DNA from 2 places in the Micromonospora sp. AKA38 genome. Region 1 is predicted to be linked to the other one. Evidence: riboswitches for the same ligand, from Rfam matches in the RefSeq annotation. Region 1 holds a riboswitch; the other holds the start of a gene.
The links. A riboswitch is a leader RNA that binds a small molecule or an ion and turns the genes downstream of it on or off. The one in region 1 is predicted to bind ZMP and ZTP.

Region 1 (19,373 bases):
TCGTCGCGGGCCGCGGCCAGCTCGGCCCGGACCAGTTCCCGCTGCTCGACGAGCTGCGGCGTGGGCTCGGCGTAGACGTGCTCGAAGAGGCTGAGCGGGTCCACCGTCGGCTGCTCGTCCATCCGGCGGCGCAGCGTGGCGGCGTACGCCTCGGCCTCCTCGGCGACCGCCGCGACCGCGGCGTCGTCGAGCACGCCCCGGGCCCGCAGGTACGCCTCCAGCCGGGCGATCGGGTCGCGGTCACGCCACGCCTCGACCTCGTCGGCGTCCCGGTAGCGGGTCTGGTCGTCGGCGTTGGTGTGCGGCTCCATCCGGTAGGTGTGCGCCTCGATCAGGTACGGGCCCCTGCCGGCGCGGGCGTGCGCGACGGCCCGGTTCAGCACCGCCAGCACGGCCACCGGGTCGTTGCCGTCGACCTGCTCGCTGGGCACGCCGTAGCCGACTCCCTTGTACGCCAGGCTCGGCGCGGCGGTCTGCCGGGACAACGGCACGCTGATCGCGTACTTGTTGTTCTGCACCAGGAAGACGACCGGGGCCTTGAACACGGCCGCGAAGTTGATCCCCTCGTGGAAGTCGCCCTCGCTGGTGGCGCCGTCGCCGATGAACGTCAGCGCCACGGTGTCCCGGCCCTGGTACGACTCGCCGTAGGCGAGACCGGCGGCGTGCACGCACTGGGTGGCCAGCGGCGTGCACTGCGGCGCGGTGCGGGTGACGGCCGGGTCGTAGCCGCAGTGCCAGTCGCCGCGCAGCAGGGTGAGCACCTCGACCGGGTCGAGGCCACGCGCGGTCAGCGCCATCGACTCCCGGTAGGTGGGGAAGACCCAGTCTGAGTCGCGCAGCGCGAGCACGCCGCCGACCTGGCAGGCCTCCTGGCCACGGGCGGACGGGTAGACGGCGAGTCGCCCCTGCTTGGTCAGCGCGGTGGCCTGGGTGTCGAAGCGGCGGCCGACGACCATCCGCCGGTACATCTCGCGCAGCGTCTCGACCGGCGGTTCCGGATAGTCGTCGCGGGGCGGCAGCGGGGTGCCGTCCGGGTCGAGCAGCCGAACCGGCTCGGGCTGCGGCAGCAGGCCGGCCGACGGGTCGGGGACGGCCGGGGTGGCCGGCCGGCGGGTGCGCGGGGATGCCCTGCGGACCGCCTGGGGTGTGGTCGTCACGGCGGGGACCTCCTGGACGTGTGGTGGACCTATGCTCCTGCCCATGGATGATTGACTCAACATCCGCGCTGAACGCGGGACGAATGGCACGGGAGGGTGAGCGAAGTGAGCCAGGAGACCGGCACCACAGCGGGCGCGACGGGCGGAACGGGACGTTCGGCCGGCCCGCTCGACGAGGTCGACCGGCGGATCCTGCGCGAACTGGTCGCGGACGCCCGGCTCTCCATCCGGACGCTCGCCGACCGCGTGCACGTCTCGCGCACCAACGCGTACGCCCGGGTGGAGCGGCTGCTGCGCGACGGCGTGCTGGCCGGCTTCACCGCGCGGGTCGCGCCGGAGCCGGCCGGGCTGGGCACCTCGGCGTACATCGCGCTGACGATCGAGCAGAACACCTGGCGGGAGGTCTCCGCCGAGCTGGCCCAGGTGCGCTACATCGAGCACGCGGCGCTGCTCAGCGGCGAGCACGACGTGCTGGCGCTGGTCCGCGCGCCGGACAACGCCACGCTGCGCGACGTGGTGCTGGACCGGGTGCAGAGCATCGCCGGGGTGCTCTCCACCCGCACCTGGCTGGTCTTCGAGGAGTTCGACGGGACACTGAGCCCCTGGGCCTGACGGCTCACCGCTCCGGCGGCGACTCCAGGCCCTCGCGGTCGGCCAGCTCCAGCAGCGGCGCCAACGAGTGTCGCCGACCGTCCAGGCCGGCGTGCGGGTCACCGCGGTCGGCGAAGCGGGCCGGCATGCTGAGCACGTCGAAGTCCTCCGGCCGGGCGTCGTCCAGCTCGGCCCAGTCCAGCGGCGCCGACACCAGCGCCCGGGGCGTGGGCCGGATAGAATACGCCGACGTCATGGTGTGGTCGCGGGCCATCTGGTTGTAGTCGACGAAGACCGGCCGGTCACGCTGGTCCCGCCACCAGGTGGTGGTGACCAGGTCCGGTCGCCGGCGTTGCATCTCCCGGCCGAGCGCCAGCACCGCCCGCCTGCACTCGCCGAAGCTCCACCGCGGCTCGACCGACAGGTAGACGTGCAGGCCTCGGCCGCCGGTGGTCTTCGGGTACCCCTCCAGGCCCAGCTCGGCGAGGAACGCACGCACCTCGTGGGCCACCGGCACCACCTGGGCGAACTCCACGCCCGGCATCGGATCCAGGTCGATGCGCAGTTGGTCGGGGTGCTCCACGTCGGCCGTCGACACCGGCCACGGGTGGAACCGCAGCGTGCCCAGGTTCGCCGCCCAGATCACCACCGCCAGTTCGCTGGGCGCCACCTCGTCGGCGGTCCGTCCGCTGGGGAACGTGATGTGCGCGGTACGCACCCAGTCAGGTGCCCCGGCCGGCAGCCGCTTCTGGTAGAACGCGTCGCCCCGGTTGGTCTGCCGGGTGGCGATCGTCGCGCCCTCGAACACGCCGCGCGGCCAGCGTTCCAGCATGGTGGGCCGGTCCCGCAGCGCGCGCAGGACGCCGTCGCCGACGGAGAGGAAATAGCGCACCACGTCCAGCTTGGTCAGCCCGCGCTCGGGAAAGTAGGGCTTGTCCGGGCTGGAGACGCGGACCAGCCGCTCCCCCACCCGGATCTCCTCGGCCGCCGTGGTCGCCATCCCACCCACCGTAGGGCACCGACCGCCGGCGCGCGGGCATCCGTCAGGTGATCAGCAGGATTCCGACCACGATCAGCGGCACCGAGACGAACAGGAAGATGCCGACGCCGGTGAGCACCCGGCCGCCGCCGCCGTCCTCCCGCTCCGGCGCCAGCCCGAACGTGGACCGGGCCGGCAGCATGCCGATCCGGCTCAGCGTCAGGTCACCGGTCATCCCGATCACGGCCCCGACCAGCATGAACGCCACGCCGACCCGGTGCACGAAGTCGCCGCCGCTGAGCGCCACCCAGACGCCCACCGCCACCGTGATCGCCACCACCGCGACCACGAAGAGCACAAGGGCCTCCCGCAGCCCCTGAACCACCGTCGACATGCGCACCTCCCCCGGCCGGGCCGCCCGACCCGGCCGACATCTTGCCGGATCGATGCGCACCGCGCTGCCCCGTCCGGCTGGCGGGTGGCGGCCTGCGGCACAGTCCACCGGCTACTGGGCGGCGGGCCAGGCACCGGGCACCGTCCGGCACTTCCGCTCGACGGAGCGCCGGCGCGGTCACCCGCGCCGGGCGTCGGGTACGGGGAGCCGCATGGCGGAGTTGGCAGCGCTCTGGATCGTCCGGCACGGTGAGAGCACCGCGAACGTCGCGGCCACCGCGGCCGCGACGTCCGGCGCCGAACTGATCGACCGCTCGCCACGGTCTGACGGCCGACACGCGACGACGAGGGTGTGTGTAACACCACACCACGCTCGCGCGCTGAGCCGGTGAAGGGCGTGCAGTCTGCGCGTCCTCCACCGGATCGGCCCCCTGGGAGTACGTGTGAACAACCTTCGTCGCAAGACACTGGCCGCCGCGTCCGCCGTGACGCTCGGCGCCGGCCTCGCCGTCACCGGCGGCCTGGCGCCGGCGGCAGCCGCCGGACCGGAGACGTCGTACCTGGTCCTCGCCCCGCAGGGCGCCACCACCGGCAAGGCCGCCGCCCGGGTGGCCGCCGCCGACGGCACCGTGGTGGCCGCCTACGACCAGATCGGCGTGCTCGTCGCCCGCTCGACCAACCCGGACTTCGCCGCCCGGGTGGCCGGCGCGGGCGTCGAGTCGGTCGCCTCCACCGCCGGCCTGGGCACCGCCCTCGACGAGGGCGAGACCGTCGAGGTCTCGGCGGCGCAGGCCGCCGACGCCACCGGCGACCCCACCAAGGAGCCGCTCTACGGCCAGCAGTGGGACATGGACATGATCCACGTCCCGCAGGCCCACGCGGTGACCACCGGCCGCCCGGACGTCGTCGTCGGCGTCCTGGACAGCGGCATCTCCAGCACCCACCCGGACCTGGCGACCCAGATCGCCAAGGACAAGAGCACGTCCTGCGTCGGCGGCGTCACCGACACCACCGAGGCGGCCTGGAACCCGACCAACAGCGACCACGGCACCCACGTGGCCGGCACCATCGCCGCGGCGATCAACGGGGTCGGTGTCACCGGCGTCGCGCCGGGGGTCAAGGTGGCCGCCGTCAAGGTGGTCAACGACGACGGCTACATCTTCCCGGAGGCCGCGGTGTGCGGGTTCCTCTGGGCCGCCGACCACGGGATGCGGCTGACCAACAACAGCTACTACATCGACCCGTGGGAGCTGAACTGCCGTAACGACGCGCGGCAGCGCCCGGTGTGGCAGGCCGTGCAGCGGGCGATCCGCTACTCGCAGTCCAAGGGCGTGCTCAACGTGGCGTCCGCCGGCAACTCGAACTACGACCTCGCCCACAAGATCACCGACACCGGCAGCCCGAACAACGGGACGCCGGAGGAGCGCGAGAACCTGACCAACGCCTGCCTCGACCTGCCGGCCGAGGCGCCCGGCGTGGTGACCGTGGCCGCGGTGGGCCCGACCGGCGCGAAGAGCTACTACTCCTCGTACGGGCAGGGCGTGATCGACGTGACGGCGCCGGGCGGCGACACCCGGTTCCGGACCCAGGGCGCGCGTTCCACGTCGACCGACGGCATCCTGTCGACCACCTTCAACACCGTCACCCGCACCAACGGGTGGGGCTACAAGCAGGGCACGTCGATGTCCGGCCCGCACGCCACCGGTGTCGCGGCGCTGGCGCTGTCGGCGCACCCGGGCATGACCCCGGGCCAGCTGTCGTCGTTCCTGGAGCGCACGGCGACCGCCAAGCCCTGCCCGGCGGGCGTCTACAACCCGGTCCCGCTGATCCCGACGGGCCCGAACGCGTACGACGCGACCTGCTCCGGTGGGGCGCGTAACGGGTTCTACGGCGCCGGCGTCGTCGACGCGTACACCGTGGTGAAGTAACCGACCGCAACCACGGACCGGGCCCGGCGTGATTGCCGGGCCCGGTCCGTTTGTCCTGGTCGGACGCCGAGGACGGGCCGGCGAGCCGGCGCGGGAAGGTGGTCACGCAGATCCTCGAGGCGCTGACGGTGCACACCTACCCGGAGAACGAGGTGATGGCGGACGTGCTCTGCCTCGAACTGCACGCCATGAACGCCGACGACGAGCGGTTCGTGGCCAGGACGACGGTGCTGATGGAGAACGTGCTGCACCACGTCGAGGAGGAGCAGGAGTGGTTCCCGAAGGTGCGCGAGGCGCTCGGCCGGAACCAGCTCCAGGAGATCGGCCAGCGCATGCTGGACCTGCGGCCGACGGCGCCGAAGACGCCGACCGCCCCGAAGCCGCTGAAGAAGGCGCGCGACGCCGTGGACGCCTGACGCGCAGGTGAGAAGGGGCCCCTTCTCGACGCGAGGCGTTAAGAAGGGGCCCGCCCTTGGACCCGGGCCGGCCGGGCCCGCAGGTCCGGTCCGGGGTCGACCGCTAGGATCGACCCGGGCCGTGACTGGCGCGTGGAGATGGAGCACCATCGGGGAGCGGCCTCGTCATGAGGACGCATGCCGAGCGCCTGGGCCTTCCGCACGTCACCAGGAGGTCGCATGTCGCACAACGCCGAGTCCACCGCCTTCCGCAGCGCGCTGGAGGTGATCCGCGCCGTCGAGCCGCGGGTGGCGGACGCCATCGGGGCGGAGTTGGCCGACCAGCGCGAGTCGCTGAAGTTGATCGCCAGCGAGAACTACGCCTCCCCCGCGACGCTGCTGGCGATGGGCAACTGGTTCAGCGACAAGTACGCCGAGGGCACCGTCGGTCGTCGCTTCTACGCCGGCTGCCAGAACGTCGACACCGTCGAGGCGCTCGCCGCCGAGCACGCCCGGGAGCTGTTCGGGGCCACCCACGCGTACGTGCAGCCGCACTCCGGCATCGACGCCAACCTGGTCGCCTTCTGGGCGATCCTGGCCGACCGGGTCGAGTCCCCCGCGCTGAAGAAGGCGCAGAAGCGCCACGTCAACGACCTGACCGAGGAGGACTGGTTCGCGCTGCGCCGGGAGTTGGGCGACCAGCGGATGCTCGGCATGTCGCTCGATGCCGGCGGCCACCTCACCCACGGGTTCCGGCCGAACATCTCCGGCAAGATGTTCGACCAGCGCAGCTACGGCACCGACCCGGCCACCGGTCTGATCGACTACGACAGGGTGGCCGAGGCGGCCCGGGAGTTCCGGCCGCTGATCCTGGTCGCCGGCTACTCCGCGTATCCCCGGAAGGTCAACTTCCGGATCATGCGGGAGATCGCCGACTCCGTCGGCGCGACGTTCATGGTCGACATGGCGCACTTCGCCGGTCTGGTCGCCGGCAAGGTCTTCACCGGCGACTTCGACCCGGTGCCGCACGCGCACATCGTCACCACCACCACGCACAAGTCGCTGCGCGGCCCGCGCGGCGGCATGGTGCTCTGCGGCCCGGAGCTGGCCGACCAGGTCGACCGGGGCTGCCCGATGGTGCTCGGCGGTCCGCTGCCGCACGTGATGGCCGCCAAGGCGGTGGCGCTGGCCGAGGCGCGGCGCGCCGACTTCGCCGACTACGCGCAGCGGATCGTGGACAACGCGCAGGCGCTCGCCGACGGGTTGCTGCGCCGGGGCGCGACGCTGGTCACCGGCGGCACCGACAACCACCTGGTGCTCATCGACGTGTCCGGCTACGGCCTGACCGGCCGGCAGGCCGAGCAGGCGCTGCTGGACTCCGGCATCGTGACGAACCGCAACGCGGTGCCGCAGGACCCGAACGGCGCGTGGTACACCTCAGGCATCCGGATCGGCACGCCGGCGCTGACCACCCGGGGGCTCGGCGCCGCCGAGATGGACGCGACCGCCGAGCTGATGCACACCGTGCTCGACCGCACCAGCCCCGGCACCGGCCCCGACGGCGCCCCGTCCAAGGCGAAGTACGTCCTGGACCCGGCGGTGGCCGAGCAGGTCGGCAAGCAGGCCGCCGACCTGCTCACCCCGTTCCCCCTCTACCCCGAGGTGAACCTGACCTGAGCCCGCCCGCCATCGAAGTCGATCAAGGAGTTTGCGTCAGCCGGCACGCCGGAACCGACGCAAACTCCTTGATCAACGAGGGGGTGGGGGGTGGGTCAGCGCAGGGGGCGTTTGAGGTGGTAGCGGTGGACCTCGGTGCTGCCCTGCACGTTGTTCACGTCCTCGGCGGCGGTGACCAGCTCCCAGCCCTCCCGGCCGACGCGGTTGAGGTGCGCGACCGCGGTGTCGCCGTACGCGGTCACGTCGGTGCGGGACCCGTCCGGGCCGTACCAGACGAACGAGACGTGGAAATTCCGGCCCTGCCCCTGATAGCGGCGGACCAGCAACGCGTACTCCCAGGCAACCATCCGTCCATTATCAACGGACACCGGGTCGCCGGGGAACACGGGTGGTGCCGGAACCACGACCCTGCGGCGTCAGGCCGGCGCGCCCACCGCGGCCGTGGTGTCCGCGACCAGCGCCGCGAGCCGGTCCAGGCCCACGTCGATCTGCGCCGGGGTGACCGCGCTCACCGACAGCCGCAACGCGTTCACCGGCGTGCCGGCGTCGTAGAAGTGCGCCATCGGGGTCCAGAGCACGCCGTACTCCCGGGCCGAGCGGTGCAGCAGCGCGTCGTCGACCGGGAACGGCACGGTGACCACCACGAAGAAACCGCCGGCCGGCACGGTCCAGCCCACCGGCCCGCCGGCCGGGAAGCGGCGGGCCAGGCCGTCGACCAGGTGACGCAGGTTGCGGCCGTACGCGGCCCGCTCCCGGACGTTCGCGGCGACAAGTGAACAGTCGTGCGCCAGCAGCGCGCCGCCGATCACCGCCTGGCTGATCGGGGACGTGTTCACCGTGACCATGCTCTTGATCTTGGCGAGCTGGTCGGCGAGCGGGCCGACGGTGCCGTCCGCGCCGCCCACCCGCTGGTCGGCGACCACGTAGCCGACCCGCGCGCCGGGCAGCACCGTCTTGGCGAAGGAGCCGAGATAGACCACCCGACGCGCGGTGTCCAGCGCCTTGAGCGTGGGGCGGCGGTCCACGCCGGCGGCCGGGAACAGGCCGTACGGGTTGTCCTCGATCAGCAGCAGCTCCTCCTCGGCGGCCAGGTCGAGCAGCCGGCGGCGCTGGGCGGTGTCCATGCTGATCCCGGACGGGTTCGCGAAGTCCGGCATCACGTAGCAGGCGCGCGGGCGCAACCCCTCGGCGCGGGCCCGGCGCAACCCGGCCCGCAGGTCGGCCAGGTCGACGCCGTCCGGGCCGCCGGCCACCGGACGCACCGGCAGGTCGACCAGGCGGGCCGCGCCGGTCAGCCCGACGTACGTGGGCGTCACCGCGAACAGCACGTCGGCCGGGTCGGCCCGCAACGCGCGCAGCACCAGGAACATCGCCTCCTGGCAGCCGACCGTCACCACGATCGTCTCCGGGTCGACTGTGAGCCCCTCGTCGACGGCGAGGTGGCGGGCGACGAGGTGGTGCACGATGCCTTTGGTCCGGCCGTACTGCAACAGCGTCCGGTCCACCTGGGCCGGGCTCAGCCCCAGGTCGTCGGCGAGGTGCGCGCGGAACCGGTCCAGGTGGTTGGGCAGCAGCGCCGAGTCGAAGAACTCCTCGTACGGCCGACCGGCGGCCAGCGACACCGCGTCGGGATAGTGCTGCGCCACCTCGTTGAGAAAGTTCATCGAGTTCAACGCCGGGTCGCCGACGCTGCCGTGCAGCGCCTCGACGGTCAGGTCCACCGGTTCCACGTCAGGCTCCGATCCGGGTGCGCAGCCGCCGGGCCGAGGCCGGGTCGGGGCAGCCGCTGAGGATGAGCGCGTCCCGCAGCTCGGCGGCGAGCAGCGCCAGGGCGGCCTCGGCGCCGGCCCGGCCGCCGGCCGCGAGCGCCCAGAGCAGCGGCCGGCCGACCAGCACGCCGGCCGCGCCGAGCGCGAGCGCGCGCAGCACGTCGACGCCGCCGCGGATGCCGCTGTCCAGCAGCACCGCGCACCGCTCCCCCACCGCGTCGACCACCTCCGGCAGCACGCTCGCGCTGGCCGGGGCGGCGTCGAGCTGCCGGCCGCCGTGGTTGGAGACCACCACCGCGTCCACGCCGGCGTCCGCCGCGCGGACCGCGTCGCGCGCGTCCAGGATGCCCTTGACCAGCAACGGCACCGGGGTACGCGCGCGCAGCCAGGCCAGGTCCGCCCAGCTCACCGCCGGGGCGAAGACCGCGCCGGTGTGCACCGCCACCGCCGAGACGCCGGGCGTGCCCTGGTGGGCCAGGTCGTCCCGGCCGCCGGGCAGGTTGGCGGCGGTGACGTGCGCCGGCAGCGTGAAGCCGTTGCGCACGTCGCGCAGGCGCCGGCCGAGCACCGGCACGTCCACGGTGAGCATCACCGCCGCGCAGCCCGCGCCCAGCGCCCGGTCCAGCAGCTCCGCCACCAGGCCCCGGTCGCGCAGCCAGTAGAGCTGGAACCACACCGTTCCGCCGGCCGCGGCGATCTCCTCGATCGGCGTGCTGGACAGCGTGCTGGCCACGTAGGGCACGCCCGCCGCGCCGGCCGCCGCCGCGAGCGCCGGCTCACCGTCGGCGTGCAGCAACCGCTGGTACGCCATCGGCGCGACCGCCACCGGCAGCGCGGCCCGGCCCCCGGGCAGCGTCGCCTCGGTGCTCGGGGTGTCCACACCGGCCAGCATCCGGGGCAGCAGGGCCACCCGGTCCAGCGCGGCCCGGTTGGCGGCCAGCGCGGTCTCCGTGCCGCTGCCGCCGTCGACGAAGTCCCACACGTCGGCCGGGAGCACCGCCCGGGCCAGCCCGGCGAAGTCGGCCAGGCCGGCCGGCGGCATGAAGGCCGAGGCGGGGTCAGCCACGGTCGGTCCCGACCGAGGCCCCGGCCGACGCCGGATCGAGGCCGAGGTGTGCCCGCAGGAACGCGGCCACCCGGTCCTGGGCGTCGCGGCCGGCGTCGAACACGCCGGGCATGGCGAAGAAGCCGTGGATCATGCCCGGGTAGTCGGCCGTCTCGGTCGGCACGCCGGCCCCGCCCAGCCGCTCGGCGTACCGCTCGCCCTCGGCGCGCAGCGGATCGTGCCCGGCGGTGACGACGAGCGCCGGCGGCAGGCCGGACAGGTCCTCGGCGAGCAGCGGCGAGGCCAGCGGATGGGACGCGTCCGCCGGGTCGGCGAGGTAGTGGCCGCGGTACCAGTCCACCGAGTGCCGGTTGAACAGCAGCGGGTCCTCGTCGTCGGCCGGGCGACGGCCGGGGCGCTGGTCGGTGTTCGGGTAGACCAGCACCTGGGCGGCAAGCCGGGGCCCACCGTCGGCACGGGCCAGCAGCGTCACCGCGGCGGCCAGGTTGCCGCCGGCGCTGTCCCCGCCGACCGCCAGCCGGCCCGCGTCGATCCGGAACTCGTCGGGGTGCGTGGCCAGGTGGCGCAGCGCGGCGTGGCAGTCCTGGACCGCGGCCGGGAACGGATGCTCGGGGGCGAGCCGGTAGCCGACCGTCACGGTCTGACAGCCGACGAGGTTGACCAGCCGCCGGCAGATCCCGTCGGCGGTGTCCACGCTGCCGAGCGTCCAGCCACCGCCGAAGAACCACACCAGCGTGGGCAGCGGACTGTCGCCGGCCGGCCGGTGCACCCGCACCGGGAGCGGCCCGGCCGGGCCGGGCACCTGGCTGTCGCGTACCTCGGCGACCGGCTCGACCGCGCCGCCGCCGGCGCGGATCGCGGCGAGGTCGGCGGCGCGGGCCTCGGCGAGGGTCTGGGTGTAGAGCGGCACGGCGCCCGCCGTCGCCCGGGCGGCCCGCCACGCGACCACCTGCGGATCGAGCGTCATCCGGCCTCCCCGGTGGTGACGAAGAGCTTGTCGATGCCGCGCAGGAAGAGGCTGCCGCTGTAGGTGTACGGCTGGGTGACCGCGAGTCGGGGGAAACGGGCGAACAACCGGGGCAGCGCGATCCGGCCCTCCAGTTTCGACACCGCCGAGCCCAGGCAGAAGTGCAGTCCGACGCCGAAGGCCAGCGACGGTGGGCCGTCCCGGTGCGGGTCGAAGCGGTCCGGGTCGGGGAAGCGGGCCGGGTCCCGGTTCGCGGCGGCGATCAGCAGCAGCACGTTGTCGTCGCGGGCCACCGACACGCCGTCCAGGTCGGCGTCGGCCGGCGCGGAACGGGCCAGGAAGTGCACCGGGCTCTCCATCCGCAGCACCTCGTCCACGCAGCCACGGGCGAGCGCGTCGTCACCGGGCAGCGCGGCGGTCACCTCCGGATGGTCGAGCAGCAGCGGCAGGCCGTTGCTGAACATGTAGACGGTGGTGACGAAGCTGGCGTTGAACAGCACGATCAGGTTGCTGATCAGCTCGTCCTCGGTGAGGTCGACACCGCCCGCGTCGAGCACCTCGACCAGCCCGCTGATCAGGTCCTCGCCGGGGGCCCGGCGGCGGTGGGCGATCAGGTCGCGGTAGTAGGCCCGCAGCTCCTCGGCGGCCTGGTTGGCCCGGGTCAGCCGCTCCGGCGTCTTGCCGGCGACGTCCATGTACTCGTCGATCCAGTCGACCCGCTGCCGGTACCAGGCCAGATCGGCGGCGGGCAGGCCGATGAACTCGGCCATCACCAGCGCCGGGACCGGGTACGCGAAGTCGGCGACGAAGTCCACCTCGGTGCCGTCCGCGCCGGCCTCGGCCATCGCGTCCAGGCGTTCGGTGACGATCCGCACCACCACCGGCTCCAGCGCGCCCAGCCGGCGCGGGGTGAACGTCTTGGCGAACACCGCGCGCATCCGGGTGTGGTCCGGCGGGTTGACGAACATCATCGAGGTGAGGAACGTCCGCAGGATCTCCTGCTCCTCCCAGCCGGGCGGGAAGCCCTTGTACCACTCCGGATCGCGCAGGATCCGGTCCACCACGTCGTAGCCGCCGGCGACGGCGGTGACGGTGCTGTGCTCGGCGCGGGTGGGAACGGCGTTGATCGGCCCGTGCGCGTGCAGGGCCGCGTAGTAGGGATAGGGGTTCTGCCGGCCCTGCTCGCTGTACAGGCCGGTCAGGATCTCGCTGACGTCCACGGCGTTCTTCCTCCCCAGGAAAAGGCGGCGGGGGCGGCCGCCGTGTCGACGCCGCCCCCGCCCGGTGTCACAGCCCGAGCAGCCGCAGCGGGACGGCGTTCGCCATCGCCTGCGCGCCCGCGTCGTTCGGGTGGATGTGGTCCCCGGCGTCGTACGCCGGCAGCAGCCGGCTGGGCTGCGCCGGGTCGCGCAGCACGGCGTCGAAGTCGAGCACGCCGTCGAACTCGGCCCGGCCGGCCCCGCGCAGCCAGGCGTTGACGGCGTTGCGGGTGGCGTCCTTCTCCTCGGTCCACACGCCCGGCCCGCCGTTGCCCTCGTACGGCGTGATGGTGCCGACCAGGCTGGTCAGCCCGCGCGCCTTGACCTGCTGGTTGAGCTGGCGCAGCGAGGCGATGATCGCCTCGGCGCTGTCGCCGTTCATCCAGATGTCGTTGATGCCCAGGTGGGTGATGACGGTCCGGACACCGGTCTGCGGGAACACGTCCTCGTTCAGTCGGGCCAGCGCGTTCGGGCCCAGCTCGTAGTAGCCGGGGAAGCCGCCCGCACCGGGCTCCGGGCCCTCGTGGTTGAGCCGGTTGCCGGCCAGGCTGAGGTTGAGCACGCCCGGCGTACGGACCTCCGGGCGGGCGTCGATCAGCCGCGCGGCGAGCAGGTCCGGCCAGCGCTTGTCGGCGTTGACCGTGCTGCCGTTGCCGTCGCCGATGGAGTCGCCGAGCACCACCACCGAGCCCGGCGCGACCTTGCGCTCCACGTCGATGCCGGAGAGGAACATCCAGCAGCAGTTCGGCTTGATGGTGAAGCCGGCGCCGCCGGCCGCGGTGGTCAGGTCCGTGGCGCCGATGAAGTTGGTGACCCGGGACTGGCCGTGGAACGTGACCGGTCCGGTGAGCACCGGGAAGTACAGGGTGACCACCAGGTCCTCCTGCTCGGCCACCGGGTAGGCCAGCGGGTCGCTGAGCAGTTCGGCGCCCTTGTTGATGGTGGCCGACGTGCCGCCGGAGAACGTCAGTTCCCGGACGCTGGCCGGGTCGACGTCGGACAGGTCGTCGGCGGTGGCGGTGTTCGGCCGGGCGACCGTGGCGTGCCCGACCTTGACGGCCTGCTCGCCGTAGAGGTTGGTGAGGCGGACCCGCAGGCGCGGACCGCCCACCGTGGTCTGCACCGTCATCCGGATGCTCTGGTCGTTGAGGCCGGTGTTGGTCAGCCCCACGGTGTTCCCGCGGGTCACCGCGGCGGCCCAGCTTCCCGCCCACTCGGCGCGCCCGTGCCCGGCGCGGTCGGTGTCGGTGGGGCCGGCGCTCGCGGTGACCGCCGGGGTGCCGGCGATCAGCAGCGTTGCGGCAGAAGCTATGACGTGCCATCTCTTCGGGGTCGGCATCGATCCTCCATGTTCGCCCAACCCCGGGCGCGGCGCGGTCGGCGCCACCTGCCCGGGCGATGGACCGGAAACTAGCCGCCGCTGGTGACGAGCGTCAATCAACCTGATCGACATGATCAAATGCCCGCGGGATGCCGGGCCCCGACGTTCGGCTCTGTCCGCCGTGGACCGCCGCTGCCTAGGCTCGGAACCGGCGGCGGTGCGGTCGCCGACCCGGCACCCGCCGTCCGAGTACCGGCCCTGACCTGGGCCGGGCGCCGCTCGCGGACAACGATGGGGGCTGCCCGATGACCGACCGGCCGAACTACGTGCACGAGGCGCTGGAGCTGTTCGCCGGGTTCGGCGACCGGGAGGCGCTGGTCGGCGGTGACCGCCGGCTCACCTACCGGCAGGTCGCCGCCGAGGTGCGCGGCCTGGCCACCGCGCTGCGCCGGCACGGCGTACGCCCCGGCGCGGCGGTGCTGGTGATGCTCGGCAACACGGTCGAGGGCCCACTGCTGCACCTCGCGTTGCACCTGCTCGGCTGCCGGGCCATGTGGGTCGCCCCGGTCACCTCCCGCCGCGAGATCGACGAGTTCGTCGCGCTGGCCGCGCCGGAGGTGTTCGTGCACGATCCCCGCGATCCGGAGTCCGGGCAGGTCGCGGCCGGCCTGGTCGGCGTACCGGTGCTGTGTCTCGGCCCCGGCGGCGCCGGGCCCGACCTCACCGCGGGCGGCGACGGCGACGACTCGACCGACCTGCCGGCCCCCGGGCCGGCGCCGGAGTCGTTCCTCCAGACCAGCGGCACCACCGGCACGCCGAAGCTGGTGCACCACCGGGAGAGCTTCTACCGGCAGGTGCTGGTGCTCGCCGCCGGCATCCGGTCCGCCGGGATCCCGCTGCTGCGGCACCTGTCGCACTCCCCGATGTGGCTGGCCAGCGGCCAGATCACCACGCTTGTCAACCTGTTCACCGGCGGGGTGCTGTTCCTGCGCGAGCGGTGGGACCCGGCGGCGTTCATCGCGACCGTGGACGCCGAGCGGCTGACCTCCACGTTCGTCACCCCGCCGATGCTCTACGAGGTGCTCGACCATCCCGACCTGCCGGGCGCCGACTTCTCCGCGATGGTCATGTTCAACGTGGGCGCCGGGCCCGCCGCGCCGGCCCGGCTGCGCCAGGCGATCACCCGGTTCGGCCCGTGCCTGCGCATCGTCTACGGGCTCAGCGAGGCGGTGGTGATCTGCGCGCTGCCCGGGCTCACCGACGATCCGGAGCACCCGGAGCGGCTGCGCTCCTGCGGCCGGCCGTACGGGGACGTGACCGTCGAGATCCGCGACGCCGACGGGCGGGTGCTGCCGGCCGGCGTCGACGGCGAGGTGTGGGCCCGGACGAAGCTGAGCTTCGCCGGCTACCACGGCCAGCCGGAGCTGACCGCCGAGACGCTCGTCGACGGCTGGGTGCGCACCCGCGACATCGGGCACCTCGACGACGACGGTTTCCTCTACCTGGTCGACCGGTTGCAGGACCGGATCCTCACCCGGCAGCGGAGCTGGCCGATCTACTCCCGCCCGATCGAGGACGTGCTCGCCGGCCACCCCGAGGTAAGGGCCGCCGCGGTGATCGGGGTGCCGGACCCGGTGGCCGGGGAGCTGCCGCACGCGTACGTGGTGCCGGCGGCGGGCGCGTCGGTCACCGGCGACGACCTGATCGCGCTGGTCGTCCGGGAACTCAGCGAGACCTGGGCGCCCGGCGCGGTGGAGTTCGTCGACGCGCTGCCGCTGAACCGGTCCGCGAAGGTCGACAAACGGGCGCTGCGGGCCCGGTACGCACAGGAGCACCCGGCCGGCGCGGACCCGATCGGCAGTCCGGCGTGAACCCGCGCCGGGAGTTGTACACCCTGGTCGGCGCCGACCTGCTGTCCAACCTCGGCACCCGGATCTCGGTGGTGGCCATTCCCTGGCTGGTGCTGGAGACCACCGGCAGCCCGACCCGGATGGGCCTGGTGGCCGCCGCGGAGACGCTGCCGTACATGCTCTCCAGCGCGCTGGCCACGCCGTGGGCGGACCGGTTCGGCGTCCGCCGTACCTCGATCTTCGTGGATTCGGCCAGCGCGGTCGCGATGGCGGTGGTGGCGCTCGCGCCCTGGCTCGGCTTCGGCACGCTGCTGGTGCTGGTGGCGATCGCCGGCGGGCTGCGTGGCATCGGCGACCGGGTGAAGCACGTGCTGTTCAAGCCGGCCGCCGAGCGGGCCGGGGTGCCGCTGATCCGGCTCACCTCCGCCTACGACGGGCTGGCGCGGGGCATGACGCTGTTCGGCGCGGTGCTGGGTGGGCTGCTCATCGACTGGGTGGGGCTGACGCCGGCGATCTGGATCGACGCGGCCACGTTCGCGGTCTGCGCGCTGCTGATCGGGGTGCTGGTCCGGCCGCCCGCGCCGACGCAGCCGGCGCCCCGGGAGCCGTACCTGCGGGCGCTGCGCGGCGGCTTCGCGTACCTGCGTACCGACCGGACGCTGCTGGTCATGCTGATCGTGGTCTCCGCGTCCAACATGTTCGCCAACGCCAGCGTCGCGGTCTGGATCCCGCTCTGGGTCAGCCAGGTGCTCGGCGACCCGGCCGGGTTCGGGCTGCTGCTGGGCGTCTTCTCGGCCGGCGCGTTGCTGGGCAACCTGCTGTTCACGCTGGTCGGCGCGCGGCTGCCCGGCCAGGCGGTGTTCGCGCTCGGGTTGGCGCTCAGCGGCGCGCCCCGGCTGCTGGCGCTGGCGCTCAGCGACGACCTGGTGGTGGTGCTGGTGGTGACGTTCCTGTCCGGGATCGGGATCGCGGCGGTGAACCCGCTGCTCGGCGCCGCGCTCTATCAACGGGTACCGGCGGCGTTGCAGACCCGGGTGCTGGGCATCTCCGGCTCGGTGGCGTTCCTCGGCCTGCCGGTGGGCGCGCTGCTCGGCGGCTGGTCGGTGGCGCTGTTCGATCTGGGTCCGGCGTTGCTGGTGATGTCGGTGGCCTGCCTGGTGTTCACCGTGGCGCCGCTGCTGTTCCTCCGCTCCGGCGCCGGCCGGCCGGCGCCGGAGCCGGTCGCCCCCACCCCGGCCTGACCGGTGGTGTCGGTGGCTCGGCGTAGCGCCTCCGGGCGGGTAGCTGAGCAGGTCCCGCGCCGACGCACGGGGCAGCACGACGGGTGGCTTTTCGCTACCCTCTTGATCCACGGGCAATGCCTGCGGTAGCCACACGGGGGAACGTCGATGGTGTACCGGCACGAACGCGCCCCGGCGCGTCCGGCACACCTGTCGCCGCAGCGGGCGCATGCTGTCCACGGCTCGACCTCTCTCCCGGTTCGCCCGGCGGCGTCGCCGACGCTCGTACAACCGGAAAAGAGGAGCATGAGCTTCATCCGAACGCGCCGCGCCCGCAGGATCGCGGCGTCGGCCGTCGTCGTGGTGGCGGCAAGCATGATCAGCGGCGGCGCCGCGCAGGCGGTCAGCGGCGTCAGCCCGGTGCCGGCCGGGAGCTACTCGTTCACCGCGAAGATTCAGAGCGACCTGCGGGCCTGCTCCGCGGTGCTGGTCGCGCCGAGCTGGGTGATGACCACCGCGAGCTGCCTGGCGGAACCGGGCCAGCAGCTCGTCGCCGGCCCGCCCAGCCGACGCACCACCGTCACGGTCGGCCGAACGGATCTGAGCACCACTGCCGGGCACGTCCTCGCCGTCACGGCCGTGCTCCCCCACCCGACCCGCAACGTCGCGCTCGCCCAGGTGGAGAAGCCGGCGGACGGGGTGCCGCCGGTCGCCGTCGGCGCGTCCGCCGCGCCGGGCGAGGAGCTGCTGGCCGCGGGCTTCGGCCGGACCGCGACCGAGTGGGTGCCGGACAAGCTGCACGCCGGCACGTTCGCGGTCACCGGCGTCAGCACCGACACGCTCACCGTCGACGGCAGCGCCTCGGCCGCCAGCCTGTGCCGGGGCGACGCCGGTGGGCCGCTGCTGCGCACCGGCGCCGGCCAGCCGCAACTGGTCGCCCTGCACGACACCTCCTGGCAGGGTGGCTGCCTCGGCGAGACCGACACCCGGCGCGCCGCGACCGAGGTGCGGGTGGACGGTCTGGCCCCGTGGATCGCGGCGAGCACCAGCAACAACAACTACGTGGCGCTCTCCCCCGGCGGGCTCCTGCTGGACACCCGCACCGGCACCGGGGCCCCCGCCGGGCTCCGCGGCGCGAACAGCACCACCGACTTTCCGGTCCTCGGCGTCGGCGGGGTCCCCGCGGCGGGCGTCTCCGCGGTCCTGGTCGACGTGACCGCGGTCAGCCCGACCGCCAACACGTTCCTGACGGTGTTCCCGACGGGCTCCACCCGGCCGGCCACGTCGTCGCTCAACGCGTCGGCTGGTGGGATCATCTCGACGACCCAGGTGGTGCGTCCGGGCCCGGACGGCCGCGTCTCGGTCCACAACCCCGCCGGCAACGTCCACGTCGTCGTGGAGGTGCACGGCTACTTCACCGCCGGGGCGGGCGGTGGGCTGGTCGCCGTGCCGCACACCCGGGTGGTCGACACCCGCGACGGCACCGGCACCACCGTCGGCAAGATCCCGACCAACGGATCCCGGACGTTCACGTTCACCGGCGGCGTCGTCCCGAGCGGCGCGACAAGCGTGTTCCTGGACGTGGCCGTGGTCGGTTCGACGAGCGCCAGCTTCCTGCGGGCCTACCCGGAGGGCGGGGCCGACGCGACAAGCGTGCTCGACTACGTCAGCGGGGTCACCTCGCAGGGCGTCGCGGTCAAGCTCTCCTCCGCCGGTCGGGCCACCTTCTTCAACAAGGGCCCGGCGGTCGACCTGGTGATCTCCGTGCAGGGCTACGTGACCGCCGCCGCGTCGGGTGGCGCCGAACTGCGGCCGGTCCCGGCCCTGCAGGTGGTCGACACCCGGGCCAACGGCGGCACGCCGATGACGGCGCGGGGTGCCCTGTTCGTCAACCTGACCGACCCGGTGGGCATCTCGCCGGACGCGATGGGCGGCGCGCTGCTCTCGGTGACCACGGTGGGCCCGACCGGCTCGGGTTACCTGACCGTCGAGTCGGGCGCGGGCCCGTTCGCGACCACTCCCGACGGGCCGGTGGTGACCAGCCAGTCGGTGGCGAACTTCGCCGCCGGCCAGATCGCACGCACCACGATGGTGATGGTCAGGGTGAACGACGCCGGCCCGCGCTACGCGACCAGGAACATCCGGATCCTGAACGTCAGCGGTGGCACGACGCATGTCATCGTCACGCTGCACGGCTGGTTCAACAGGCCGCCGACCGCCTGAGCGGCCGTACGACCGGTGTCCGCCGCCCCGACCGTCCGATCGGTCGGGGCGGCGGACCGCTTTCCCCGTCCCGACCGCTCGGCTAGCCTCCCGGTCATGTCATCGACGTTGACCGAGGCCACGGATCCCTGGTGTCTGCGCCCCGGCGAGGCCGCCGACCTGCTGCGCGACCATCCGTGGCACCGGTTCGCGGTGCTCGGCGACAGCGTCGCGGAGGGCCTGTGCGAGCCGCTCGACGGCTACCCCGACGTGCAGTGGGCCGACCGGGTCGCGGCCGAGCTGCGGGCGGTGCGCCCGGAGCTGGCGTACCTCAACCTGGGGCGGCGCGGGCTGCGGGCGCACGAGGTGCGAGCCACGCAACTGGCCGACGCGCTGGCGTTCGGGCCGGACCTGGCGCTCGTGGTGTGCGGTGGCAACGACGCGTTCCGGCCCGGCTACGACCCCGACGCGGTCGACGGGGAGCTGGTCGCGATCATCACCGCGTTACGTGACGCCGGGGCGGACGTGATCACGGTGGGCATGTTCGACGTCTCGCACAGCCCGGCGGTGCGGGACACGCTGCGGGCCGGGCTGGGCGC
Region 2 (10,683 bases), 240 kb from region 1:
CAGCGGTTCGGGGTGCCGATGGGGTTCGGTGGGCCGCACGCCGGCTACCTGGCGGTGCGCGCCGGTCTGGAGCGGATGTTGCCGGGCCGTCTCGTCGGGGTGTCGCGTGACGCCGACGGCAGTGCCGCCTACCGGTTGGCGTTGCAGACCCGTGAGCAGCACATCCGGCGGGAGAAGGCGACCAGCAACATCTGCACCGCGCAGGTGCTGCTGGCGGTGATGGCCGGCATGTACGCGGTCTATCACGGCCCGGACGGGTTGCGGGCGATCGCCCGGCGTACCCGTGCGGCGGCGGCGCGGTTGGCGGCCGGGCTGCGTGCCGGCGGTGTCGATGTCGCGGACGTGGCGTTCTTCGACACGGTCACCGTGACGGTGCCGGGTCGGGCCGCGCAGGTGGTGGCCGCGGCGGCGGCGCGCAACGTGAACCTGCGGCTGGTGGACGCCGACCGGGTCGGGGTGTCCTGCGACGAGACGACCACCGACGCGCACCTGCGGGCGGTGTGGGCGGCGTTCGGCGTCGACGGTGTCGACGGTGACGTGGAGGTGGCGCTGCCCGACGGGTTGGCCCGCACCGGTGACGTGCTCACCCATCCGGTGTTCCGCAGCCACCACTCGGAGACGGCGATGCTGCGGTACCTGCGGCGGCTGGCTGATTTCGACTACGCCCTGGACCGGGGCATGATCCCGTTGGGGTCGTGCACGATGAAGCTGAACGCCACCACGGAGATGGAGCCGGTCACCTGGCCGGAGTTCGCGCACCTGCACCCGTTCGCGCCGGACGCGCAGACCGCCGGCTACCGGGAGTTGATCGCCCAGTTGGAGGGTTGGCTGGCGGAGGTGACCGGCTACGACGCGGTCAGCGTGCAGCCCAACGCCGGGTCGCAGGGGGAGCTGGCCGGGTTGCTGGCGATCCGCGCGTACCACCGGGACCGGGGTGAGGGGCACCGGGACGTGTGTCTGATCCCGTCGTCGGCGCACGGCACGAACGCCGCGTCGGCGGTGATGGCCGGCATGCGGGTGGTCGTGGTGGGCTGCGACGCCGACGGCAACGTCGACCTCGTCGACCTCGACGCGAAGATCGACAAGCATCGGGACGCCCTCGCGGCGATCATGGTGACGTACCCGTCGACGCACGGCGTGTACGAGACGGGCATCGCCCAGTTGTGCGCGAAGGTCCACGACGCCGGCGGTCAGGTGTACGTCGACGGGGCGAACCTCAACGCGCTTGTCGGGTTCGCCAAGCCGGGGCGCTTCGGCGCGGACGTGTCGCACCTGAACCTGCACAAGACGTTCTGCATTCCGCACGGCGGCGGCGGGCCGGGGGTGGGTCCGGTGGCGGTGCGGGCGCACCTGGCGCCGTTTCTGCCCGGTGACCCGGTGGGCGCGCCCGTCGACGGCCGGCCGGCGATCTCCGCGGCCCGGTACGGGTCGGCGGGGATCCTGCCGATCCCGTGGGCGTACCTGCGGATGATGGGCGCCGACGGGTTGGCGCGGGCCACCGCGGTGGCGGTGCTCGCGGCGAACTACGTGGCGGTGCGGCTGCGGGAGCACTTCCCGGTGCTGTACGCCGGCAACAAGGGCCTGGTGGCGCACGAGTGCATCCTGGACCTGCGGCCGTTGACGAAGGCGACCGGGGTGAGCGTCGACGACGTCGCGAAGCGGCTGATCGACTACGGTTTCCACGCGCCGACGATGTCGTTCCCGGTGGCGGGCACGTTGATGGTGGAGCCGACCGAGAGTGAGGACCTGGCCGAGCTGGACCGGTTCTGCGACGCGATGATCGCCATTCGCGCCGAGATCGACCAGGTGGGGTCCGGGCAGTGGCCGGCGGGCGACAGTCCGCTGTCGAACGCGCCGCACACCGCGGCGATGGTGTCCGGCGACGAGTGGCCGCACCCGTACCCGCGGTCGGTGGGCGCCTATCCGGGGGCGGTGGACCGGGCGGGGAAGTACTGGCCGCCGGTGCGGCGCGTGGACGGCGCGTACGGGGACCGGAACCTGGTCTGTTCGTGTCCCGCGCCGGAGGCGTTCGAGGACTGAGGGCGTGCACGCCGGGGCGGTGGTGGATCGCCGCCCCGGCCGGCGCGCCGACGGGCTTCGTCGGCGCGTACGCTCACTGACGCTGTGTGATTGCTCAGGCGACGAGGGCGTGGCGGGCCGGTCCCCGGTGCGGGGCGATGGTCCGCCCGTCGGGGAGCAGCTCACCGGTGTCCTCGAAGATGATGACGCCGTTGCAGAGCAGGCTCCAGCCCTGCTCAGGAAAGCAGGCGAGGACGCGGGCGGCCTCGCGGTCGGTCGCGTCGGCGGAGGGGCAGGTGGGCTGGTGCTGACACATCGGGTTCTCCGGACTGTGGGGGCACTGTGTCATGGTTCACATGACCAGTGACGCACAGTACCAAGCTCAACCGCGCAACACCGAGCAAGGTCGCGGCTTGTTCACCCAGAATCGGCTGAACGGATGAGGCGGAACGGTCCAGACGGTGTGGAAGCGCTCCCACACGTGCCGGTCGCGGTGCCCGGCGCGCCACCCGGCTGCCGGTCCCGGCTGGTCGAGACCGCCCGGTTGCAGTGGCGCCTCGGCGACGGCGGCGACCCCACCGACCTCGCGCAACGCTTCCTCACCGCGTACGGCGTCGACGTCGACGACCTGTCGCGGCCCGGCCGGCACACCGCCGACGGGCCGTGCGGGGCGGCGCTGTTCCTGTCCGCCGCCGCCGGCGCGTACGCCGTCGGCGCGCCGACCGGCGCGCCCACGCCCCTGCCGGCGCTGCCCGACCTGGTCGTGGTCGTCTACCACCACGGCGACCGCCCGCACCGGCCACCGTCGCCGACCGGCTGGCGGCTGGGGGACTGGCGCGACAGTTGGACGCCGGACGCGCACGCCACCGCCGTCGAGTCGGTCCGCGCCGCCATCGCCCGCGGCGACGTCTACCAGGTCAACCTCGTCGGGCACGCCGCCGCCGACTACACCGGCGACCCGCGCCCGGCGCTGCGCCGCCTCGCCGCGCTGCCCGGCGCCCGCTACGGCGGCGCCCTCACCGGGCCCGGCTGGGCGCTGGGCTGCGCCTCCCCGGAGACACTCGTCGCGACCGAACACGGCCGGCTGGTCACCCGCCCGATCAAGGGCACCCGCGCGGCCACCGCCGCCGGCCGCCGCGACCTGCTCGCCTCCGCCAAGGAACGCGCCGAACACATCATGATCGTCGACCTGGAACGCAACGACCTGGCCCGGGTGGCCCGCACCGGCTCCGTCCGGGTCGACGAGCTGTTCGCCGTACGCCGCTGGTGCGACCTGTGGCAGGCCGAGTCGACGGTCTCCGCGGCGCCCGCCGACGGCCTGGGCCTGGCCGACCTGCTGCGCGCGGTCTGCCCCGGCGGGTCGGTCACCGGCGCGCCGAAGCACGCCGCGCTCGCCGAGGTGGCCGCGCGGGAGCCGGTCGGACGCGGCGCCGGCATGGGCGCGTTGGGCTGGGTCGGGCCGGACCGGCTCGACCTGGGCCTGACCATCCGCACCGCCGCCGCCGACGCCCACCGGCTGCACCTGTGGGCCGGCGGCGGCATCACCTGGGACAGCGACCCCGCCGCCGAGGTCGCCGAGGCCGCCGCGAAAGCCGCCCCGGTACGCGCGCTGCTGGCCGCCGGCTGACCCGCCCGGCCGCGGGCCTCAGGCGGCGGCGAACGCGTCCAGGGCGGCCACCACCCGCTCACCGACGCCGTGGCCGCGGCCGTGCCCGCCGGACTCGACGATCTCCATCCGGGCGTCCGGCCAGTCCCGGGTCAACCGCCACGCGATGTCCGGCGGGCCACTGACGTCCAGGCGGCCCTGCACGAGCACCCCGGGGATGCCGGCGAGCCGGCCGGCGTCGCGCAGCAACTGACCGTCCGGCACGAACCCCAGGTTCGCGAAGTGGTGGGTGACCAGCCGGGTGAACCCGTACCGGAACACCGGGTCGGCGTAGCGCAGGCTGGGCGCGTACCCGCCGGCGAGGGAGACGTGCACGTCCTCCCAGTCGCACCAGTCGCGCGCCGCCCGCTCCCGCACCGCCGGGTCGGGGTCGTTGACCAGTCGGGCGTACGCGGCGGCCAGGTCGCCGTCCCGCTCGGCCTCGGGCACCCCGTCGCGGAACCGCGCCCACTCCTGCGGGAACACCCGGCCCATGTCCCGGGTCACCCACTCGATCTCGCGGCGGGTGTTGGCCACCACGCTGAACAGCACCAGCGCGGTGACCCGCCCCGGATGCGCCTGCGCGTACGCCAACGACAGCGCCGAGCCCCACGACGCGCCGCACAGCAGCCACCGCGGCACGCCCAGGTGCACGCGCAGCGCCTCCATGTCGGCCACCAGGTGGCCGGTGGTGTTCACCGACAGGTCGGTCCCCGGATCGGCGGCCGACGGGGTGCTGCGCCCGCAGCCGCGCTGGTCGAACAGCACGACCCGGTAGGCGGCCGGGTCGAACAACTGCCGCCACGACGCGTCGGCGCCCGAGCCGGGACCGCCGTGCACCACCAGCGCCGGCCGGCCGGCCGGGTTGCCGCAGGTCTCCCAGTAGACGCGCTGGCCGTCACCGACGTCCAGGTGCCCCGACGCGTACGGCTCGATCGGCGGATACATGCCCCAGGTCCTCCCCGCACCGAAAACAACAGCGCTGTTACATTAGCGGACGTGACCGCCCCCCACCGCGACGCCCTCGGCACCCTGCTGCGCCACGTCCTGGAACTGCTCGACGGCGACGTCGCCGCCGTCCACGACCGACTCGGCCTCACCGACTACCGGCCCCGCTACTCACCCCTGGTCCGCGCCCTGGTCACCGACGGACCACTACCCATCCGCGACCTCGCCGCCCGCGTCGGCGTCACCCACTCCGCCGCCAGCCAGACCGTCGCCGGCATGCGCCGCGCCGGCCTGGTCACCCTCACCCCCGGCACCGACGCCCGCCACCGCATCGTCACCCTCACCGACCGCGCCCACACGCTGCTGCCCGCCGTCGAAGCCGAATGGGCCGCCACCACCGCCGCCATGCGCCACCTCGACACCGAACTGCCCGTACCCCTCGCCGACGAGCTGTACGCCGTGCTCACCGCCCTACGCCACCGCCCACTACGCGACCGCATCGCCGACACCGGCCTGCTCCCACCGGCGGGTGGCACCCCCGCACCGGTAAGCAACGGATAGCCTTCCGGGCATGACCATGCGCCCGATCCGGATCATCGGCGACCCCGTCCTGCGCACCCCCAGCGAACCCGTCACCACCTTCGACACCGAACTACGCGCCCTCGTCGCCGACCTGATGGACACCCTGCTCGGCGCCCCCGGCCGCGCCGGCGTCGCCGCCCCCCAGATCGGCGTCAACACCCAGGTCTTCGTCTACGACGCCGACGGCCACCGCGGCCACCTCGTCAACCCCACCCTGGAACTGTCCGAGGAACTCCAGGACGACGACGAGGGCTGCCTGTCCATCCCCGGCCTCTACTTCCCGACCCCCCGCGCGCTGCACGCCACCGCCCACGGCTACGACCAGCACGGCGAACCCCTCACCATCACCGGCAGCGGCTTCCTCGCCCGCGCCCTGCAACACGAAACCGACCACCTACGCGGCCGCCTCTACGTCGACACCCTGCGCGGCGACACCCGCCGCCACGCACTCCGGGAGATCCGCGCCGGCCGCTTCGACTCACCCAGCCGAGGCCGCTGACACCCCAGCGCCCCCGTCAGCCGGGCAACCGGGTCAACGCGCACTCGGTGAACCCGGCCACCCGGGTGAATCCCAACCGCTCGTACAACCGCACCGCCGCGACGTTGTCCACCCGCACGTTCAACGTCACATGATCCACCGACGCCCGCAGCCGCGCGCACAACGCCGCCACCACACCCGCCCCCAGACCACGCCCCCGCACCTCCGGATGCGTCGTCACATTCCCCACCGCCGCCACCCGCCACCGCGGCGAGAACACGTGCACCCCCGCCACCGCCACCAACCGGCCACCCGCACGCACCCCCACGTACTGACCGGTGTCCACCATCCGCGCGTCGAACCAGTTCCCCGGATACGCCACCGCGTACAACTCCCGCAACAACGGCAGATCCGCCCGCCCCAACGGCTCACCCACCGCCGGCACCGCCGCCAACCGCCCCGGCTCCGTCAACGCCATCCGCACATGCGCCGCCGCGTCCGACACCGCGTACCACCGCGCCACCGTCGCCTCCAGACCAGGGGACAGGTGCGCCCACAACCGCGCCGGCAACACCGGCGCCGCCGCCACCAGCAACCCCGACAACGCCGCCACCCGATCCGGCGCTGCGAACGCCAACAACGTCGGCAACTCCACCCCGTGGTACAGCAACACCACCTCGTCACCCGACCGGAACCACGACGTGTACGGCCAGAAGAAATCGTCCAGATCACCCAACTGGTAGGCGTGCAACACCGGATCCCGACCCAACAACCCGGCCAGCACCGCCCGGTCGTGCTCCGCCCGCACCACCATCACCGCACCGCCACCCACTGGTCGTAACCCAACCGCGCCACCAACGCCAACACCACCACCAACAACACCACCCGCACGAACCCCGCACCCCGCCGCAACGCCATCCGCGCGCCCACCACCGCCCCGGCCACGTTGCACACCGCCATCGCCGCCCCCAACAACCACCACACGTGCCCCGTCACCCCGAACACCACCAACGCCCCCAGATTCGTACCCGCGTTCACCACCTTCGCCATCGCCGACGCGTGCACGAAATCCGCACCCACCAACGCCGTGAACGCCAACACCAGGAACGTGCCCGTACCCGGACCGATCAACCCGTCGTACAACGCCACCCCCAACCCCGCCACCACCACCGCCACCACCACCCGCCGCCGGGTCCGCCGCGACGGCGACGCCACCACCCCCAACCGCGGCCGGGTCAGCACGAACACCGCCACCACCACCAACACCACCAACACCACCGGCCGGTACGCCCCCGCCGGCACCGCCCCCGCCAACGCCGCCCCCAACCCCGCCGTCACCACCGCCAACCCCGCCGCCGGACCCGCCACCACCCAGTCCAGCCTCGTCCGCCGCGCATACGTCACCGCCGCCGTCGACGTCCCGAAGATCGCCGCCAACTTGTTCGTCCCCAACGCCGTCGCCACCGGCACCCCCGGCGCCGCCAGCAACAACGCCGGCAACAACAGCAACCCGCCACCACCCACCACCGCGTCCACCCAACCGGCCAACGCCGCAGCGGCCAGCAACGTCACCAACGACCCGGCATCCACGGCCGCATTCTGCCCACCCCGCCACCACCCGCGAGCACCCCTGTGGCCAGCCTCACCGCCCCCGACGACGCCGCACCCACAACCCGACCGACGCCACCGCCACGAACACCAGCACCGAACAACACAACAGCTTCACCATCCGACCAGCCTGCCACCACCACGTAGGGTGTGCAGGTGCGCCTGGCCACCTTCAACCTGCTGCACGGCCGCTCCCTCACCGACGGGCTCGTCGACCCCGACCGACTCGCCGCCGCCGTCACCGCCCTCGACGCCGACGTGCTCGCCCTCCAGGAAGTCGACCGCGACCAGACCCGCAGCGGCAAACTCGACCTCACCGCCCTCGCCGCCCACGCCCTGCACGCCGACCACCACCGCTTCGCCGCCGCCGTCGTCGGCACCCCCGGCGAACACTTCCGCCCCCTCACCCACGACGACGACGGCCACGGCGAACCCCTCTACGGCGTCGGCCTCATCAGCCGCCACCCCGTCCGCTCCTGGAAGGTCACCCGCCTACCCGCCGCACCCGTCCGCTCACCCATCTACATCCCCGGCCCCCGCGGCGGACTCGTCCTGCTCCGCGACGAACCCCGCGTCGTCCTCGCCGCCCTCCTCGACACCCCCCACGGCCCACTCACCGTCGCCGCCACCCACCTGTCCTTCGTCCCCGGCTGGAACATGTGGCAACTACGCCGCGTCGTGCGCGCCCTGCGCGCGCTGCCCGCCCCGCGCATCCTGCTCGGCGACCTCAACCTCCCCGCCGGCCCCGCCGCCGCGCTGTCACGCTGGCGCCCCCTGGGCCGACTCCCCACCTACCCGGCCGGACAACCCCGCGTCCAACTCGACCACATCCTCGCCGACCCCCACCACCTCGACCGGCTCCCACCCGTCACCGCCGTCGACACCCCACCCTCCACCGTCTCCGACCACCGCCCCCTCATCGTCGACCTCGGCTGACCCTCACACCACGCCGGTCAGCCGCTGGGCCGCCCGCACCGCGTTACGGAACAACATCGCCACCGTCGTCGGACCCACCCCACCCACCCGCGGCGTGATCGCACCCGCCACCCGCGCACACGACTCGTCCACATCCGGCAACAACCGCCGCCCCTCATACCGCACCCCACCACCGACCACCACCGCGCCCGGACGCACATGCTCCGGCCGCACGATCCCCGGCACCCCCGCCGCCGCCACCAGAATCTCCGCCCGCCGCGTGTACCGAGGCCAGTCCGCCACCCCCGTGTGCACCACCGTCACCGCCGCGTTCGCCGTCGGCCGCTTCTGCGCCAACAACATCGCCAACGGCCGACCCAACGTCGCACCCCGACCCAGCACCACCACCTCCCGGCCCGACACCGGCACCTGGTGAAACGCCAACAACGCCTCGATCCCCGCCGGCGTACACGGCAACGGCCCCGGCAACCCCAACGCCAACCGACCCATGTTCACCGGGTGCATGCCGTCGACGTCCTTGTCCGGATCCACCACGGCGAGGGCCCGGTCGTAGTCCAGACCCCCCGGGATCGGATGCTGCACCAGCACCCCGTGCACCGCCGAGTCGGCGTTGAAATCCGCCACCACCGCGTGCAGATCCGCCTGCGACGCCGACGCCGGCAGATGCACGTGCGGCGACGCGAACCCCAACGCCGCCGCCTGCCGCTGCTTGATCCGGATGTAACCCGCGCTCGCGTCGTCGTCACCCACCAGCACCGTCGCCAACGCCGGCGTCACCCCCACCGCACGCAGGTCCGCCACCGACGCGGCGACCTCACCCAACACCCGCTCCGCCACCGGCCCACCCGGCAACAACCGCGCCGACGAACCCGCAACCACCGAAGAAGAAGACATGCGACACCTCGCCCGCGGAGGCCCAGGCGGTCGACCCCCACGACGAGCTCCCCGATGGTTCACCCATCCCCGTGCCGCCAGTCGCGTCCCCCTCACCCTGCCACAGCGCGCGCCACGATCGCATCCACCACCAACTGCCACCCCGGCAACGACGCCAACACCGCGTCCGCGCGCCGCCGCCGATCCGCCGCCGACACCACCTGAAGATCCGCCAACACCGCCACCAACCCCGGCCGCAACGCCCGCTCCCGCTCCGGCGCCACCACCCCCAACACCACCAGACACCGCGCGTACGTCACCACCACCCAGAACATCGCCTCCCGATGCCGCCCCGCCGCCACCAACGCCGCCCCACCGTCGAACACCACCGGCCGCCCCGCCGCGCCCAGATCCGCCCCGAACGCGAACCCCTCCCGCGGCAGCCGCGCCACCTCGTCGAACACCACCGCCAACCCGGCCAGATGCTCCCGCACCTGCCCCGCGCCCAACCCGCCCCCGTCCACCGCCGCCAGCAACCGCGGATACCGCGCGCCGAACCCGAACCGCGTCAACACCTCCGACGCCCGCACGAACCGCCGTCGCACCGTCGGATCCACCAACCCCGCCACCGCCGGCCACACCGCCACCAGCGACGTCGGGAACACCCACGCCAACACCTGCTCCGCGAGCGGCGCCCCGGCGTCCAACACCCGCAACCCGTCCTCGATGCGCCGCCGCACCCCCGCGCACCGCCGCCGCACCCACACCGGATCCGCGTACCCCACCGCCACCCGCCGCCGCACCGCCGCCAACCGCCCCGACGGATCCGCGATCACCGCATCGGTACGGAACATCGGCGCGAACACCCACGACCCCAGCACATCCTCCGGCTCACCCACCTCCGCCCAGGTGACCGAACTGACCTCCAACAACACCCCCCGATGGACGAACTTGCCCACCTTCACGCCGGGGGAGTCCCGCACAAGCAGCACGTCCACGTCCGACCACACCGGCAACTGCGCGTCGCCCGGCAACCCCACCGTCGAGCCACTGAACAACGCCCCCTCGACCGACGGATCCGCCCGCATCCGCTCCCGCACCCAGTCGACCGCCACCGCCCGCGCCGCATCCACCCGCATCCGACCGATCCTGCCACCACCACGACCACCAGCCGCACACCTACGGTTGCCGATCGGACACGAAGCGTGGACCATCGATGACAGTAACTGTCGGTCGGATCGTGTGGGGCGATGCGCAATGGCGGACTACTTCCCGATACTCCACGGCCGCGCCGGCGAGTTCGACGCCCTCGACCAGGTCCCCGACGACCTGGCGCCCCACATCCTCCCGGTCTTCGACGTCGCCGCCACCACACACGGACCCATCCAGGACGCCCACACCTTCAGCCAGCACGCCCGACGAACCGTCCACCGCGACATGACCATCGCCGTCGACGCCCACCGCCTACCGGACCCCGCCACCGGAATCCGACGACCGCTGCCCGACATCGCCGAAGACCTGCACCAGTGGGGCAACCCGATGCTGCCCGTCGCCCACCCCCACGACAGCCCCGCCCGACTGGCCGACATCCGCG

Region 2: linked by a shared signal. The riboswitch ahead of TPA0908_RS23380 (bifunctional 5,10-methylenetetrahydrofolate dehydrogenase/5,10-methenyltetrahydrofolate cyclohydrolase) and the one ahead of TPA0908_RS24570 (glycine hydroxymethyltransferase) in region 1 are both predicted to bind ZMP and ZTP.

What each region holds. Positions count from the first base shown of each region.
Region 1 is NZ_BNEI01000005.1:1,699,122-1,718,494, forward strand. It holds gene pdhA (pyruvate dehydrogenase (acetyl-transferring) E1 component subunit alpha) at 1-1,190, opposite strand, end outside; gene TPA0908_RS24545 (Lrp/AsnC family transcriptional regulator) at 1,263-1,769, shown strand; gene TPA0908_RS24550 (DNA polymerase domain-containing protein) at 1,774-2,748, opposite strand; gene TPA0908_RS24555 (hypothetical protein) at 2,792-3,121, opposite strand; gene TPA0908_RS24560 (S8 family peptidase) at 3,564-5,048, shown strand; gene TPA0908_RS24565 (hypothetical protein) at 5,147-5,464, shown strand; ZMP/ZTP riboswitch at 5,576-5,665, shown strand; gene TPA0908_RS24570 (glycine hydroxymethyltransferase) at 5,684-7,120, shown strand; gene TPA0908_RS24575 (hypothetical protein) at 7,216-7,467, opposite strand; gene TPA0908_RS24580 (aminotransferase-like domain-containing protein) at 7,537-8,850, opposite strand; gene TPA0908_RS24585 (alpha-hydroxy acid oxidase) at 8,852-9,931, opposite strand; gene TPA0908_RS24590 (alpha/beta hydrolase) at 9,948-10,922, opposite strand; gene TPA0908_RS24595 (cytochrome P450) at 10,919-12,142, opposite strand; gene TPA0908_RS24600 (SGNH/GDSL hydrolase family protein) at 12,210-13,493, opposite strand; gene TPA0908_RS24605 (class I adenylate-forming enzyme family protein) at 13,808-15,373, shown strand; gene TPA0908_RS24610 (MFS transporter) at 15,370-16,593, shown strand; gene TPA0908_RS24615 (trypsin-like serine protease) at 16,879-18,795, shown strand; gene TPA0908_RS24620 (SGNH/GDSL hydrolase family protein) at 18,892-19,373, shown strand, end outside.
Region 2 is NZ_BNEI01000005.1:1,459,365-1,470,047, reverse strand. It holds gene gcvP (aminomethyl-transferring glycine dehydrogenase) at 1-2,040, shown strand, start outside; gene TPA0908_RS23420 (DUF5999 family protein) at 2,135-2,335, opposite strand; gene TPA0908_RS23415 (chorismate-binding protein) at 2,459-3,646, shown strand; gene pip (prolyl aminopeptidase) at 3,665-4,612, opposite strand; gene TPA0908_RS23405 (MarR family winged helix-turn-helix transcriptional regulator) at 4,664-5,173, shown strand; gene def (peptide deformylase) at 5,184-5,693, shown strand; gene TPA0908_RS23395 (GNAT family N-acetyltransferase) at 5,710-6,486, opposite strand; gene TPA0908_RS23390 (sulfite exporter TauE/SafE family protein) at 6,486-7,262, opposite strand; gene TPA0908_RS23385 (endonuclease/exonuclease/phosphatase family protein) at 7,437-8,216, shown strand; gene TPA0908_RS23380 (bifunctional 5,10-methylenetetrahydrofolate dehydrogenase/5,10-methenyltetrahydrofolate cyclohydrolase) at 8,220-9,110, opposite strand; ZMP/ZTP riboswitch at 9,124-9,205, opposite strand; gene TPA0908_RS23375 (hypothetical protein) at 9,203-10,228, opposite strand; partial or broken gene TPA0908_RS23365 (beta family protein) at 10,347-10,683, shown strand, end outside.